One region of the Kitasatospora sp. NPDC004615 genome, then DNA from elsewhere that is predicted to be linked to it. Evidence: riboswitches for the same ligand, from Rfam matches in the RefSeq annotation. Region 1 holds a riboswitch; each other region holds the start of a gene.

Region 1 (3,354 bases):
GATCTCGGTGCACAGGTTCGAGGAGTGCACCGTGCGGCCCGGCAGCGCGGTCTGGTTGGCGGCGCGGTTGGAGGCGTCCTTGAAGGTCATCCAGCCGTTGCCGGTCTGCGCCAGGGTGCGCATCATCCGGGCGTACAGCGTCTGCGCCGGGATGGTGCGGACGGCCTTGCCGGCCAGTTCGGCCTTGCGGTAGGCCTCGTCGAAGTCGGCGCCCCACAGGTCGACCAGCTCGGGGACGTCCGCCGGGGAGAACAGCGACCAGTCCTCGTTGGCGTTCACGCGGCGCATGAACTCGTCCGGGATCCAGTGCGCCAGGTTCAGGTTGTGGGTGCGGCGGGCCTCTTCGCCGGTGTTGTCGCGGAGCTCCAGGAACTCCTCGATGTCGGCGTGCCAGGTCTCCAGGTACACGCAGGCCGCGCCCTTGCGCCGTCCGCCCTGGTTGACCGCCGCCACGGAGGAGTCCAGGGTGCGCAGGAACGGGACGATGCCGTTCGACTTGCCGTTGGTGCCGCGGATCAGCGAGCCGCGGGAGCGGATCCGGGAGTAGGACAGGCCGATGCCGCCGGCGTGCTTGGACAGCCGGGCGATCTGCGCGTAGCGGTTGTAGATCGAGTCCAGGTTGTCCAGCGGCGAGTCCAGCAGGTAGCAGGAGGACATCTGCGGGTGCCGGGTGCCGGAGTTGAACAGCGTCGGGGAGCTGGTCAGGTACTCCAGGCGGCTCATCAGCTTGTAGAGCTCGGCCACCTCCAGCACCGACTGCTCGGAGTTGCCGACCGCCAGGCCCGCCGCCACGCGCAGCAGGAAGTGCTGCGGGGTCTCGACCACCTTGCGGGTGATCGGGTGGCGCAGCAGGTAGCGGGACTGCACGGTGCGCAGGCCGAAGTACTCGAAGCGGTCGTCGCCGGCGGCGTCGATCAGCGAGTCGAACAGCGCGGTGTGGGCGGCGACGAACTCGGCGGTCGCGTCGCCGATCAGGCCCTCGGCGTGGCCGACGGCGATCGAGGCGGAGAACGAGGTGACGCCCTGGGTGGCGGCCTCGTCGGCGATCTCCATCGCCAGCAGGCGGGCGGCCAGCTTCGAGTACTGCGGGTCCTCGGCGATCATCGACGCGGCGGCCTCCACGGCCAGCCCGCGCAGCTCGGCGAAGTCCGAGCCGGCGTGGCGGCCGCGCAGCGCGGCGGCGGCGACGTGGCCGGGGTCCACCTGGGGGAGGTCGGTGCTGCGGTCGGTGAGCAGCCGAAGCAGTGCCGCACCGGGGTCGGTGAAGGCGTCGGCGGAAGCCTGGGACGGCAGGGTGACTGAGGCGGCGACGGTCAAGGCGCACTCTCTCCTGTGGCGGCGGCGGACGTGGCTCAAGGTGTCCGGTGGCGCGCGTGCGGCAGGGGAGGACGGCACGCCGAAAACGCTTGATCGGCGCGCGAAAGACCCACCCCCGGCCCGCCCGCGAGGCCGGACGGCAAAACAGTGCTGCATGGCGTCTGCGGGGATGCCGTGTCGCACACCGTCGGTCAGGTCCTCGGACTGCGCGGGCGTTGCTACAGCCCGCTCACCGTTGCGGGGCAGTCCCGGATTCGCACCGGGTTCCCCTGCTTCGACAGCGAGGTCGAGCATACATGTTGTGGCGGCTGGAGCTGGCGGCACCAGATGTAGTAGCGCGTGTCGCGTTGGAGGTGCCGCGCGTAGACAACGGAAACCGCGCCGGAGCCGCCTCGGAACGGCCGCAGAACCGCCTCAGAACCGCATCGTGTAGACCATCAGGTCCACGCCCGGGGCCGCCTCCCAGTCCCGTCCGGGGGTGCGGAGGAAGCCCAGAGCATCGTAGATCCGGTGCGCCGCGGTCATCTCCGGCCGGGTGGAGAACGCCATCCCGGCCAGTCCCAGTTCCCGGCTGCGGTCCATCGCCGCGCGGACCAGCGCCCGTCCGACGCCGCGCCCGCGGGCGGCCGCGCCGACCGCCAGCATCCGGATCTCGCCCTCGTCTGGGAGCGCGACGTCCGCCCAGGGGGTGCCGCCTGCGGCGAACGTCACGCAGCCGAGGACCGTCCCGTCGCCGTCGACGGCGACCAGCAGCTCGGCCTCCCGGTTGCGGCGTGCGGTGTCCCTCAGCAGTTCGACGTAGCCGGACGCGGGGTCGGTGTGGCCGTCGCCGACGAAGGCTTCGATGCTGACCTCCCCGGCTCCGGCGAGGTCGTGGTCGAGGGCGCGGCGGACGATCGGGGAGTGCATCCGGACAGTGTGCCGGACCGCGTCCGGCGCGGGTCGGCCAGGTCCGGGTCGAAGGGGTAGCCGGTCGGGCGGTGCCGTTCGGGCCGGCCCGGGCGGCCGTTGCGGTTCAGGTCCCGGCCGACCAGAACGCCGAGGAGTCCGAAGCTGCCGATGAGGCCCAGCAGGGCGAGCGCGGAGGTCATGGCCCCACTCTCCGCGCCGCCGCACCCCGTCACGAGTGGCAGGAACGCAGCATTGCCACGAAATCCTGCCACTGCCATGCTGGACGGATGCTGAGGAACGTCGCGGTGATCGTGCTGGAGGAGATCCACCCCTTCGAACTGGGCGTGGCCTGCGAGGTGTTCGGCCTGGACCGCAGCGACACCGGCCTGCCGGTGTACGAGTTCGGCCTGGTCGGCGACCGGCCCGGCCCGATGCGCACGCACGCCGGCTTCGACGTCCACGTGCCGTACGGCCCGGAGCGGCTCGCCGAGGCGGACCTGGTGATCGCCACCGCCACCGGCATCCGCGACCACTACCCCGAGGCGCTCTGCGAGGCCCTGCGGGCCGCCCACGCGCGCGGCGCCCATACGCTGTCGATCTGCTCCGGCAGCTTCCTGCTCGGCGCCGCCGGCCTGCTCGACGGCCGCCGCAGCACCACCCACTGGCGGTACGCCGACGTGCTGGCCGAGCGCTTCCCGCTGACCACCGTCGAACCCGACGTGCTGTACGTGGACGACGACCCGGTGATCACCTCGGCCGGCACCGCCGCCGGCATCGACGCCTGCCTGCACCTGGTGCGCAAGGTGCAGGGCGCCGAGGTGGCCCGGGAGATCGCCCGCCGGATGGTGGTCGCCCCGCACCGCGACGGCGGGCAGGCGCAGTTCGTCACCCGCCCGCTGCCCGAGGGCGACGGCGAGTCACTGGCCGGGACGCTGGAGTGGATGCGCCACCGCCTCGACCGGGAGACCAGCGTGGACGACCTCGCCCGGCACGCCCACATGTCCCCGCGCACCTTCGCCCGGCGCTTCCAGCAGGAGACCGGCACCACCCCGCACCGCTGGCTGACCGGCCAGCGGGTGCTGTTCGCGCAGCGCCTGCTGGAGTCCACCGACGAGAGCGTGGACGCGGTCGCCGCCCGCTGCGGCT
Region 2 (3,354 bases), on a different contig from region 1:
CATACAGCTCGCCCGGCGCCGGACCCCAGTGCTCCTTCACCTGCTCGCGCAGCGCCGCCGGGAGCGTGGCGTACCAACGCCGGTAGTCGGCGGCCGGGATGCGCACCGGGTTGCGGGACAGCTGGTCCTCCGTCAGCCACGCCTGGTCGTAGCCGCCCGCCTCGATCAGCGCGTGGATCAGCGCGTCGCCGTCGTGGCCGTGCCCGGTCCCGGTGTCCAGACCCGGCAGGCTGTCGCCCAGGTCCATGCCCTCCGCGCGCAGCCGCTCCAACAGCCGGATCGCCGAGGCCGGGGTGTCCAGGCCGACCGCGTTGCCGACCCGCGCATGCTTGGTCGGATAAGCGGACAGAACGAGGGCGAGGCGCCGCTCGGACGCCGGAGTGTGCCGCAGCCGCGCATGCCGCACCGCGATCCCGGCGACCCGCGACGCACGCTCCGGGTCCGCTGCGTACACCGTAAGCCCGTCCTCGTCGACCTCCTTGAACGAGAACGGAACAGTGATCAGCCGACCGTCGAACTCCGGCACCGCCACCTGCGTCGCCGTGTCCAACGGAGACAGCCCGTCGTCACTGCCCGCCCACTGCGCCCGCGACCAGGTCAGGCAAAGCGCCTGCAGGATCGGCCGGTCCAACGCCGCCAACTCCCCGGCGTCCCAAGCCTCTTCGTCCCCACCCGCCTGCGCGTCGGCCGGCCGGGTGCCGCCCGCCGCCAGCACCGTCGTCACGATCACGTCGGCCGCGCCCAGCTCCGCCAGCAGCTCCGGCTCCGCACCGCGCAGCGACGCGCAGAAGTACGCGCGGGCCTGCGCACCCTCGTCCTCGATCGCCCGGCAGAGCGTCTCCACGAACGCCGTGTTGCCGCTCATGTGGTGCGCCCGGTAGTACAGCACCGCGACGGAAGGGCCCTCCGAGGTGCGGGCGGTGCGCTCCAGCGGACCCCAGGACGGGGCCGAGGCCGGCGGCGCGAACCCGTGACCTGTCAGCAGCACCGTGTCCGACAGGAACGCACCCAGCTCCGCCAGGTTCTCCGGACCACCGTGCGCCAAGTACGCGTGCGCCTCCGCCGCGATGCCCGCCGGCACCGTCGACAACTCCATCAACTGCGCGTCCGGCGCCTGCTCACCCGTCAGCACCACCACCGGACGCGGCCCCGCGAGCAGCACGTCCAGCCCCTCCTGCCAGGCCCGACGCCCACCCAGCAGCCGCACCACCACCAGCTCCGCACCCTCCAGCAGGGCAGGCAGCTCGGCGGGATCCAGGCGTGCCGGATTGCCCCAACGGAACCGCACCGGCCCGCTCGACGCCCGGGCACTCAGCAGGTCCGTGTCCGACGTGGACAGCAACAGGATCATGCGAAAGCCCTCCCGGGCATCTCGAACAGCGCGGACAACCCGGTCAACCCGGTCAACCCGGTGGTGGGAGCACAGGTGCGATCGAGGACGCGGAACGGTCCGACGGGCGGCGCGATGGACAGCCCGGTGGACGTCGCAACGGACGGCCCGGGGGACGTCGCAACGGACGACGGCCCGGTGGATGCCCAGGTGGGGACAGAGCCCACAGGCACCCGCCGGGATGCGGGCATGCGGCAGCGCATGGCACGGACCTTCCTCGGGGTCCTCGCCCCGGGCAGTGGAGGACGGCCGGAGTTCCTGGCTCCCACGGCTCACTGAGCCGCGGTCACAGTGGCGGGACCGCACCGGATTCTCACCGGACTTCCTCCGCTGTGCCGTCGCTGGCAGCGGACACCCCGAGAGGTGCCCGCCCAGCATCGTACGGGTTGATGGCCCGTCGGCGGGAGTGTGACCTGCGACGCCCCACCGGTTCCGCCCCCGGGAACCCGTGCCGACCTGGGGATTTGACCCTGGCGCGGGACCTTCGGGCGAGCTCCGGGCGAGCTCCGGGCGACGGTTGGGGCTGCCACTCGGGTGGTGGCCGGGCTGGTGGCCGGGCTGCTGGTCGGGGCGGTGGTCGGGGTGGTGGTCGGGGCGGTGGCGCGAATCGCGGCCATGGGTATGCTCGCCGCCATGCCACCCACACCCGACGCCCTTGCGGCACCCTTCGTCGGGCCCGACCGAGGCCGCGCCGACGCCTGCCCCGGCGCGCTCCGCCTGCACCCCGCCGAGGACGGCCAACTCGCACGACTCCGCCTCCCCGGCGGGTACTTGACGTACCATCAGCTACTCGCCCTGGCCGACGCGGCCGACGCGCTGGGCGACGGCGAAGTCGAGATCACCTCCCGCGGCAACCTCCAGCTGCGCGGCCTGCGCGAACAGTGCGCCACCGACCTCGCCGAACGGCTCCGCTCCGTCGGCCTGTTGCCCTCCGACACCCACGAACGCGTCCGCAACATCGCCGCCTCCCCGCTCGCCGGCCTCGACGGCCGCGGCGCCCAGGGCGTCGATCTCCCGTACTGGGTGCGAGAGTTGGACGCCGCCCTGTGCGCCGCACCCTGGGCCGCCCGACTCTCCGGCAAGTTCCTGTTCGCCCTCGACGACGGCCGCGGCGACACCGCCGCCCTTGACGCCGATGTGACCTTGATCGCAATAGGCGACGGCCGCGCCCTGCTGCGCCTCGGCCGCGCCGACCACGCCTCCACCGTCGACCACCCCGTCCCCGCCGCCCTCGACGCCGCCCGCCACTTCCTCGACCTGGCCGCCGGCCGTGCCTGGCACCTGCGCGAAGTGCAGTCCGAACTGCCCGCCGGCGACGTGCCGCTGCCGCGATTCACGGGGGAGCGACCGGTGCTGGGTGCGATCCCCGGCGGTGGCGGTGGCGGTGGCGGTGGTGGCGGTGGTGGTGGCGGTGGCGGTGGCGGTGGCGGTGGTGGCGGTGGTGGTGGCGGTGGCGGGGTGTCGGTCGGGCTGCGGTTCGGCCGTGCGACCAGTGCGCAGTGGCGACTGCTGGCGGACGCGCTGGCGTCGGGAGGGGAGGGGTGCGGCGGCGACGCGAGCGGCGGCGGCGGCGCGAGCGTGCGGCTCACGCCGTGGCGGGGCGTCGTGGTGCCCGGAGCCGGTGCCGACTGGTTGCCACGCCTCGCCGACGCGGGCTTCCGGGTCGAGTCCGGCGGCCCCTGGGAGGGCGTCAGCGCCTGCACCGGTCTGCCCGGTTGCGGGAAAGCGCTTGCCGACGTTCGTGCGCAGGCCGTGCGCGCGATAGCCGCCGTTCCTGCTGTGGGGCTGCCCGTCCACTGGTCCGGGTGCGAACGGCGCTGCGGACACCCGGCCGGTCGCTGGGTCGACGTGCTGGCCACCGCGACCGGATACCGGGTCGCCGTGGACGGGCGGGCCCGCGAGGTCGGTCGGGGTGCGGGGGGTGGCGGCGCCGAGATTGTCCGTGCGGGTATCGGGTCCGGTGG
Region 3 (3,354 bases), on a different contig from region 1:
GGGGTACGGGTCGGCGCGGCGGGTGTCGGCGTCGGTGACGGCGGCGGCGCGGGCCCGGACGGCCGGGTCGCGGGTGATCGGGGATGCCGCGCGGGACGCCAAGTCGGCCCGGTTGGCGGCGAGTTGGGAGACAATGGCGGAGGTCCCCTCGCGCAGGGCGCGGGCCAGCAGGGCCGTCTCGGCGGCCTTCTGCCGGGCGAACGCCAGCCAGCGGCCGATCTGCTGGTCCAGGTCGCGCTCGGCGACCACGTCCAGTGGGACGTGCAGCAGCGAGCAGGACGGGGCGACGTCCACCCGGTCGGCGAGGCCGAGCAGGGTGGCGAGGGTGGCCAGCGATTTCTCCAGGTCGTTGATCCACACGTTGCGGCCGTCCACCACGCCCGCGACCAGCCGCTTGCCAGGCAGGCCGCCGACCGCGGCGAGATCGGCGAGGTTGCCGGCGGCCGGTCCGGTGAAGTCCAGCGCCAGACCCTCGACCGGGGATTCGGCAAGTACCGGCAGGGCCTCGCCGAGGCGGTCGAAGTACGAGGCGACCAGCAGTTTCGGACGGTCCGTCAGCGTGCCGAGGTCGCGGAACGCGCGGGCGGCGGCGTCCAGTTCGGCCGGGGTGCGGTCCTGGACGAGCGCCGGTTCGTCCAGTTGGGCCCATCCGGCGCCGGCGGCCCGCAGGTCGGCCAGCAGTTCGGCGTATACCGGCAGCAGCCGGTCCAGCAGGGTGAGCGGCTCGAAACCGTTCGGGGTTCCGGGCGCGGCCTTGGCGAGCAGCAGGTAGCTGACCGGGCCGAGCAGCACCGGGCGGGCCCGGTAGCCCTGGCCGAGTGCCTCGCGGAGCTCGCCGACCTGCTTGGCGGAGTTCGCGACGAACACCGTGTCCGGCCCCAACTCCGGTACCAGATAGTGGTAGTTGGTGTCGAACCACTTGGTCATTTCGAGCGGCGCGAGTTCCTGGGTGCCGCGCGCCATGGCGAAGTAGCCGGCGAGCGGGTCGGCGTCCACCGCGGCCCGGTGCCGGGGCGGGATCGCACCGACGGCGACGGTGGTGTCCAGCACGTGGTCGTACAGCGAGAAGTCGCCGGTGGGGACTTCGGTGATGCCGGCGCCGGCCAGTTGACGCCAGTTGGCACAGCGCAGTTCGGCGGCGGCGGCGAGCAGCGCGTCAGCGGTGACGTTGCCCTTCCAGTAGCCCTCGACGGCCTTCTTCAGTTCCCGGTCGGCGCCCTGACGGGGGTAGCCGTGGACAGTTGCCGCGGCTGTGGACCTCGTGGTCAAGGGGACTCTCCTTCGCGAGCCTCGAACCTGGGTCCGACGACACCGCGGAAAGCGAAGGCCCGCGAGTCGTGCTGCGCTGTCAACTGCGCCTGCCCGAGCGATGGTTGGCCGACCCGCCCACGAGGTCACCGGAGGGCCGGGAGCGAGCGGTCGCACCCGGGCAACGGGCAGGTCTTCGGACTCGTGGGCCCCGCCCGGGCCGACGCCCGGACACCTACTGGCCGTCGCTTCCCGGGCCCGTCCGGACCCAGTGCGTATGACGGCGGTCGTTCCCACTCACCGCTGCGGGGCAGTCCCGGATTCCCACCGGGTTCCCTCTTACGACGCGCCTGCCCAGAGGCAGTGCGCGAACCAGTTGCGCGATCAGTCTAGAACGAGGCGGACGGGTGGGGGAGTTGGGCTCCGCACCCGTCCGCTCGATGGGTGTGCGGGGTCAGTCCTCGGTGCGGCGCAGCAGGTAGCTGTCCATGATCCAGCCCTTGCGTTCGCGCGCCTGCTCGCGCAACTCCGCGATCCGGTCCGCCTGTTCGGCGAGCGGACCGGAGGCCAGGATCTCGTCCTCGGTGCCCAGGTAGGCGCCGTAGTGGATGTGCACACCCGCCGGGTCGATCTTGGTGAACGCGGCCTGCCCGTCCAGCATCACCACCGCGTCCTCCGAGCCCGGCCCGAAGCCCTCGGCGGCGAGGCGGCGCCCCGTGGTGATCCGCGCCGGCCGCGCGGTGCGGGTCAGGGTGGTGCGGTGGCGGGCGGCCAGGACCGAGATGCTGCTGATGCCGGGGATGACGGTGTACTCGAACTCGGTGCGGCCGCGCGCCAGGATCCGGTCCAGCACGGCGGTCACGCTGTCGTACAGCGCCGGGTCGCCCCAGACCAGCAGGGCACCGGTCTCGCCGTCCGCCAGCTCCTCCATCACCGCCTGCTCGACCAGATCGGCCCGCCGCTCCCGCCACTCCTCGACGGCCTCCCGGTACGCGGCCGTGCTCCGATCGCGCGCGGGGTCGATCAACTCGACCACCCGGTGCCCGGGCCGCCCGTGCTCGGCGATCATCTGTCGCCGCAACCGGATCAGGTCCTGGCGCTCCTCGGGCTTGTCCAGGAGCAGGAACGCATCCGTGCGGCCGATCGCCTTGACCGCCTCCAGAGTGAGGTGGTCGGGATCGCCCGCGCCGATGCCGATGACGAGAAGGGTACGCATGACGCCGATTCTGCCTGGTCCCTCCCGCGCAGCCGCAGGTGGGAGGCACGTTGGGGAACGGATGCTCCGTCAACCAGCTGCCGCCTTCGAACCCGGCCGGGTGTCGTCCTTCCGCGGGGGCCGATCCCCAGGGGCGCGGTGGACCAGGGCGGTGCAGGGGTGGGCGAACGGTTTTCGGCCCCGATCCGGCGGTAACGCCGCAGGTGGGACGCGGTCTGTTCACGGACCCGGCGGCCTGCCAGGCTCACCGCGCCGGACACCGACCAGGAGGGGCAACGGAGATGACAGGACTTCGGCAGACACTGACCAGATGGATCGCGGTGATGGCCGTCCTGCTGGGCGCCGTCACGCTTGTGAGCGCGCCGACGGCGCAGGCCGCTCCGGCAGTGGCGCAGGGAGCGACGACCACCATCTGCGGGTACACCCCCGTCCCCGCAGGCTGGGTGATCACCAGCGAGAACTGGGCCGGGTGCAGCGGCTACGGGCTGTTCACCATCACGGAGTTGGGCGACGCCACCACCATCCAGGCCTGCTCCAACTCGCCCGTCCCCGACCACTGGGTGATCACGGCGATGCAGACCGGCCCGACCTGCGGCAGCAGTTACCCGCTGTACTCGCTGCTGAAGGTCACCACCCAGACCACGCTCCAGGACTGCGCCCAGTCCGCGATCCTCCCCGGCTGGGTGATCACCGCGGTCCAGACCGTCTCGCCCGCCTGCGGCACCTACGGGACGTACACCGTGACGCTGATCCCGCCCACGGCGACCTCGTACCAGGCCTGCGCGATGTCGCCGATCCAGGACGGCTGGGTGATCACCTCCTCGCAGAACGGCGCCGGCTGCGGCAACTACCCGCAGTACTCCCTGCTGAAGGTCACCACCCAGACCACG
Region 4 (3,354 bases), on a different contig from region 1:
CACCGGCCACCACTACCTCGGCCCCATCTCCGCCGAGACCTACGCCCTCCGCCTGACCGCCACCCCCACCCCCACCCGCCCCGACGCCCCATGGCACCGCCCGGCGGACTGACGCCCCTCCGGGCGGACGCCGGGCGGTCCCGCCGCTGCCGAGCCCCGCGCGCTGCGCCCGGCCGCGGACCCGTCCCTCACCCGCGCCGGACGGCCCGTGGCACCGCCCGCCGGACTGACCCCCTCCGGGCGGACGCCGGGCGGTCCCGCCGCTGCCGAGTCCTGTGCGCCGCGCCCGACCCGCGCCGACGCCCCGTGGCGCCCCCGGCGGACTGATGCCTCTGGGGTGGAGCGCCTCGCGGTCGTGTTGCTGCCGGGTTCGTTTGTGCCGCGCCTGGTGGACTGACGTCACTCCACGCGGAGCGCCCTGCGGTCGCGTCGCTGCCGAGCCGTTCGCGCTGCGCCCGGCAGCCGATCCGCCCCCCGGCCCGTGCCGACGTCCCGTGGCACCGCCCGGCGGACGTACACCCCTCCGGGCGGGCGCAGGGCAGAGCGCCTCGCGTGACCTCCCCGCCGGTCACGGCTACTTCGTTCCCGTCGCCGTCGAGGCCTTCGCGCCTGTCCATCGACCCGCCCCCACCCGCCCCGACGCCTGCGCCGACGCCCACCCCGACGCCTGCGCCGACGCCCGCGCCGACGCCCGTGACATCGCCCGGCGGACCCGGTCCCGTCGCCGTCGAGGCCGTCGCGCTGCGCCGGCCGCCGGTCCGACCCTCACCCGCCCGACGCGTCGTGGCTGCCCGGCGAACTGACCCCCTCGGGGGCGCGACCTTCCCACCGGTCGCCCCCGCCCCTCCGCCGCCCCGCCGTCGAAGTCGGCCCCGACGCCCCGCGGGCCGACAGCTCCCAGGCCTCCCGGCCGGAGGGCGGACTGAGCACCTCGGATGGGGATATAGGCTGGTCGGGCAGCGGTTCGCCCCCGTCCGAGCCAGGGCTGGAGCGTCGCAAGAGGGAACCTGGTGCGAGTCCAGGACTGCCTCGCAGCGGTGAGCGGGAACGACCGCCGTCACATGCACTGGGCCCGACCGGTCCGGGAAGCGACGGCCAGTAGACAGGCCCTCCTGGGGAGATGCCCGCGAGTCCGAAGACCTGCCGCCGCCCGCGGTGCCCACCGGTGCCGCGGATCGTCCAGCCGCGACTCGCGAAGGAGAGTTGACGTGGCAGATCAGACCGTGGCACCTGTGGTGTCCGCCGCAAAGCCCGCAAAGCCCGCACAGGTGTCCCGGGTGACGCTCGCGCACATCATGAGTGAGCACGACACCAACCTGTACGGCACCATCCACGGCGGCGTGGTGATGAAGCTCATCGACGACGCCGCCGCCGCGGCCGCCGCCCGGCACGCGGAGGGTCCGGCCGTCACCGCCGCGGTGGACGGCATGGCGTTCCTGGCCCCGGTCCGGGCCGGTGACCTGCTCACCGCGCACGCGGAGCTGGAGCGGGCGGGGCGTACCTCGATGACCGTCCATGTCACCGTCACGGCCGAGCGCTGGAACGCCACGGGGCCGGTCACCCGGGTCGCCACCGGCCGGCTCACGTTCGTCGCCATCGACGCCGACAGCCACCCGCGTCCCGTCCCGGCCCTGCTGGAACCCGCGGCTGCCTGACGCGGCGCCACCGTCCGTGCTGGAACCCGCGGCCGCCTGACGCGGCGCCACCGTCCGTGAGCCCGGAATGCCGTCCCACCTGGCGTTCCGGGCTCATGGCTGTCGCCGCCGCAAGGTGATCACCCTCACGTAGGGACAAACCGCACCATTGCGGACGGCGTGTGATCGACATGTTCCGTTCAAGCTCCGATTACCCCACCATGGCAGCGTGTGCCCGCCTACGCGCGTAGCGCACCGCACCACACCCCATGGTTCCTGTGGTCCTAGGAGATTGACAGATGATCAGAACGTGGAAGGCCGCCCGCCCGCTGGCCCTCGCCGCCGCCGCACTGGTGGTCGCCGCCGGCGCGAGCGCCGTCCCGCAGCACGCCACCGCGGCCACCCCCAAGAACGCCGCCGCGGCCGCCACCGGCACCCCGAAGCGGGTGCTGTTCGACAACACCAAGGCGGAGACCGCGGGCAACGCGGACTGGATCATCTCCACCAGCCAGCCCGACCCGCTGGCGCAGAACGCCAACCCGACCAGCGAGACCAGCTGGACCGGCGCCATCTCGGCCTGGGGCGTGGCGCTGCAGAAGACCGGCAACTACAGCCTGAAGACGCTGCCCGCCGGCAACACCATCACCTACGGCACCGGCGGCGCGCTCGACCTCGCCAACTTCGACGAGTTCGTGATCCCCGAGCCCAACATCCGCCTCAGCGCGGCCGAGAAGACCGCCGTGATGACGTTCGTGCAGAACGGCGGCGGCCTGTTCCTGATCTCGGACCACACCCAGAGCGACCGCAACAACGACGGCTGGGACTCCCCGGCCATCATCAACGACCTGCTGACCAGCAACGGCGTCAACAACAACGACCCGTTCGGCTTCTCCGTCGACCTCCTGAACATCACCACCGACAACCCGCGGGCGATCTCCTCCGCCACCGACCCGGTGATCAACGGGCCGTTCGGGACCGTCACCGGCTCGATCATCCGCAACGGCACCACCTTCACCCTGAAGCCCGCCGACAACCCGAACGTCAAGGGCCTGGTCTACCGCACCGGTTACAGCGGCAACACCGGTGCGGCGTTCGTCACTTCGACGTTCGGCAAGGGCCGGGTGGCGATCTGGGGCGACTCCTCGCCGATCGACGACGGCACCGGCCAGCCCGGCAACACCCTCTACAACGGGTGGAACGACCCGGCCGGCACCGACGCCGCGCTCGCCCTCAACGCCACCGACTGGCTCGCCCAGGGCGGCGGCTCCGGCGGCAACACCGGCTCGGTCTCGCTGACCAACCCGGGCGCCCGCACCGCCACCGTCGGCACCGCGACCAGCCTCCAGCTGTCCGCCACCGACACCGCCGGCGGCACGCTGTCCTACGCGGCCACCGGCCTGCCCGCCGGACTGACCGTCAACCCGGCCACCGGCCTGATCAGCGGCACGCCCACCACCGCCGGCACCAGCGCGGTGACCGCCACCGCCACCGACTCCACCGGGCCGTCCGCCACCGCCACCTTCACCTGGACGGTCGCCGCGAGCGGCGGCACCACCTGCACCCCCACCCAGCTGATCACCAACCCGGGCTTCGAGACCGGCAGCACCTCCGGCTGGACCGAGACCAACAGCGGCGGCGCCAGCACCATCAACAGCAGCACCAGCGAGCCCGCCCACTCCGGCACCTACGACGTCTGGCTGGACGGCTACGGCGCCGCCAA

The links. Region 1 has a riboswitch for cobalamin ahead of ACFYS8_RS08160 (ribonucleoside-diphosphate reductase subunit alpha). Riboswitches for the same ligand answer to the same signal wherever they lie in the genome.
Region 2: linked by a shared signal. The riboswitch ahead of cobN (cobaltochelatase subunit CobN) and the one ahead of ACFYS8_RS08160 (ribonucleoside-diphosphate reductase subunit alpha) in region 1 are both predicted to bind cobalamin.
Region 3: linked by a shared signal. The riboswitch ahead of metE (5-methyltetrahydropteroyltriglutamate--homocysteine S-methyltransferase) and the one ahead of ACFYS8_RS08160 (ribonucleoside-diphosphate reductase subunit alpha) in region 1 are both predicted to bind cobalamin.
Region 4: linked by a shared signal. The riboswitch ahead of ACFYS8_RS01335 (acyl-CoA thioesterase) and the one ahead of ACFYS8_RS08160 (ribonucleoside-diphosphate reductase subunit alpha) in region 1 are both predicted to bind cobalamin.

What each region holds. Positions count from the first base shown of each region.
Region 1 is NZ_JBIALQ010000002.1:278,854-282,207, reverse strand. It holds gene ACFYS8_RS08160 (ribonucleoside-diphosphate reductase subunit alpha) at 1-1,317, opposite strand, end outside; cobalamin riboswitch at 1,490-1,622, opposite strand; gene ACFYS8_RS08155 (GNAT family N-acetyltransferase) at 1,732-2,226, opposite strand; gene ACFYS8_RS08150 (helix-turn-helix domain-containing protein) at 2,496-3,354, shown strand, end outside.
Region 2 is NZ_JBIALQ010000001.1:366,455-369,808, reverse strand. It holds gene cobN (cobaltochelatase subunit CobN) at 1-1,351, opposite strand, end outside; cobalamin riboswitch at 1,626-1,764, opposite strand; gene ACFYS8_RS01705 (hypothetical protein) at 1,928-3,354, shown strand, end outside.
Region 3 is NZ_JBIALQ010000004.1:24,609-27,962, forward strand. It holds gene metE (5-methyltetrahydropteroyltriglutamate--homocysteine S-methyltransferase) at 1-1,269, opposite strand, end outside; cobalamin riboswitch at 1,418-1,640, opposite strand; gene cobF (precorrin-6A synthase (deacetylating)) at 1,703-2,464, opposite strand; gene ACFYS8_RS15000 (hypothetical protein) at 2,746-3,354, shown strand, end outside.
Region 4 is NZ_JBIALQ010000001.1:286,742-290,095, reverse strand. It holds gene ACFYS8_RS01340 (sulfurtransferase TusA family protein) at 1-112, shown strand, start outside; cobalamin riboswitch at 998-1,142, shown strand; gene ACFYS8_RS01335 (acyl-CoA thioesterase) at 1,209-1,655, shown strand; gene ACFYS8_RS01330 (putative Ig domain-containing protein) at 1,934-3,354, shown strand, end outside.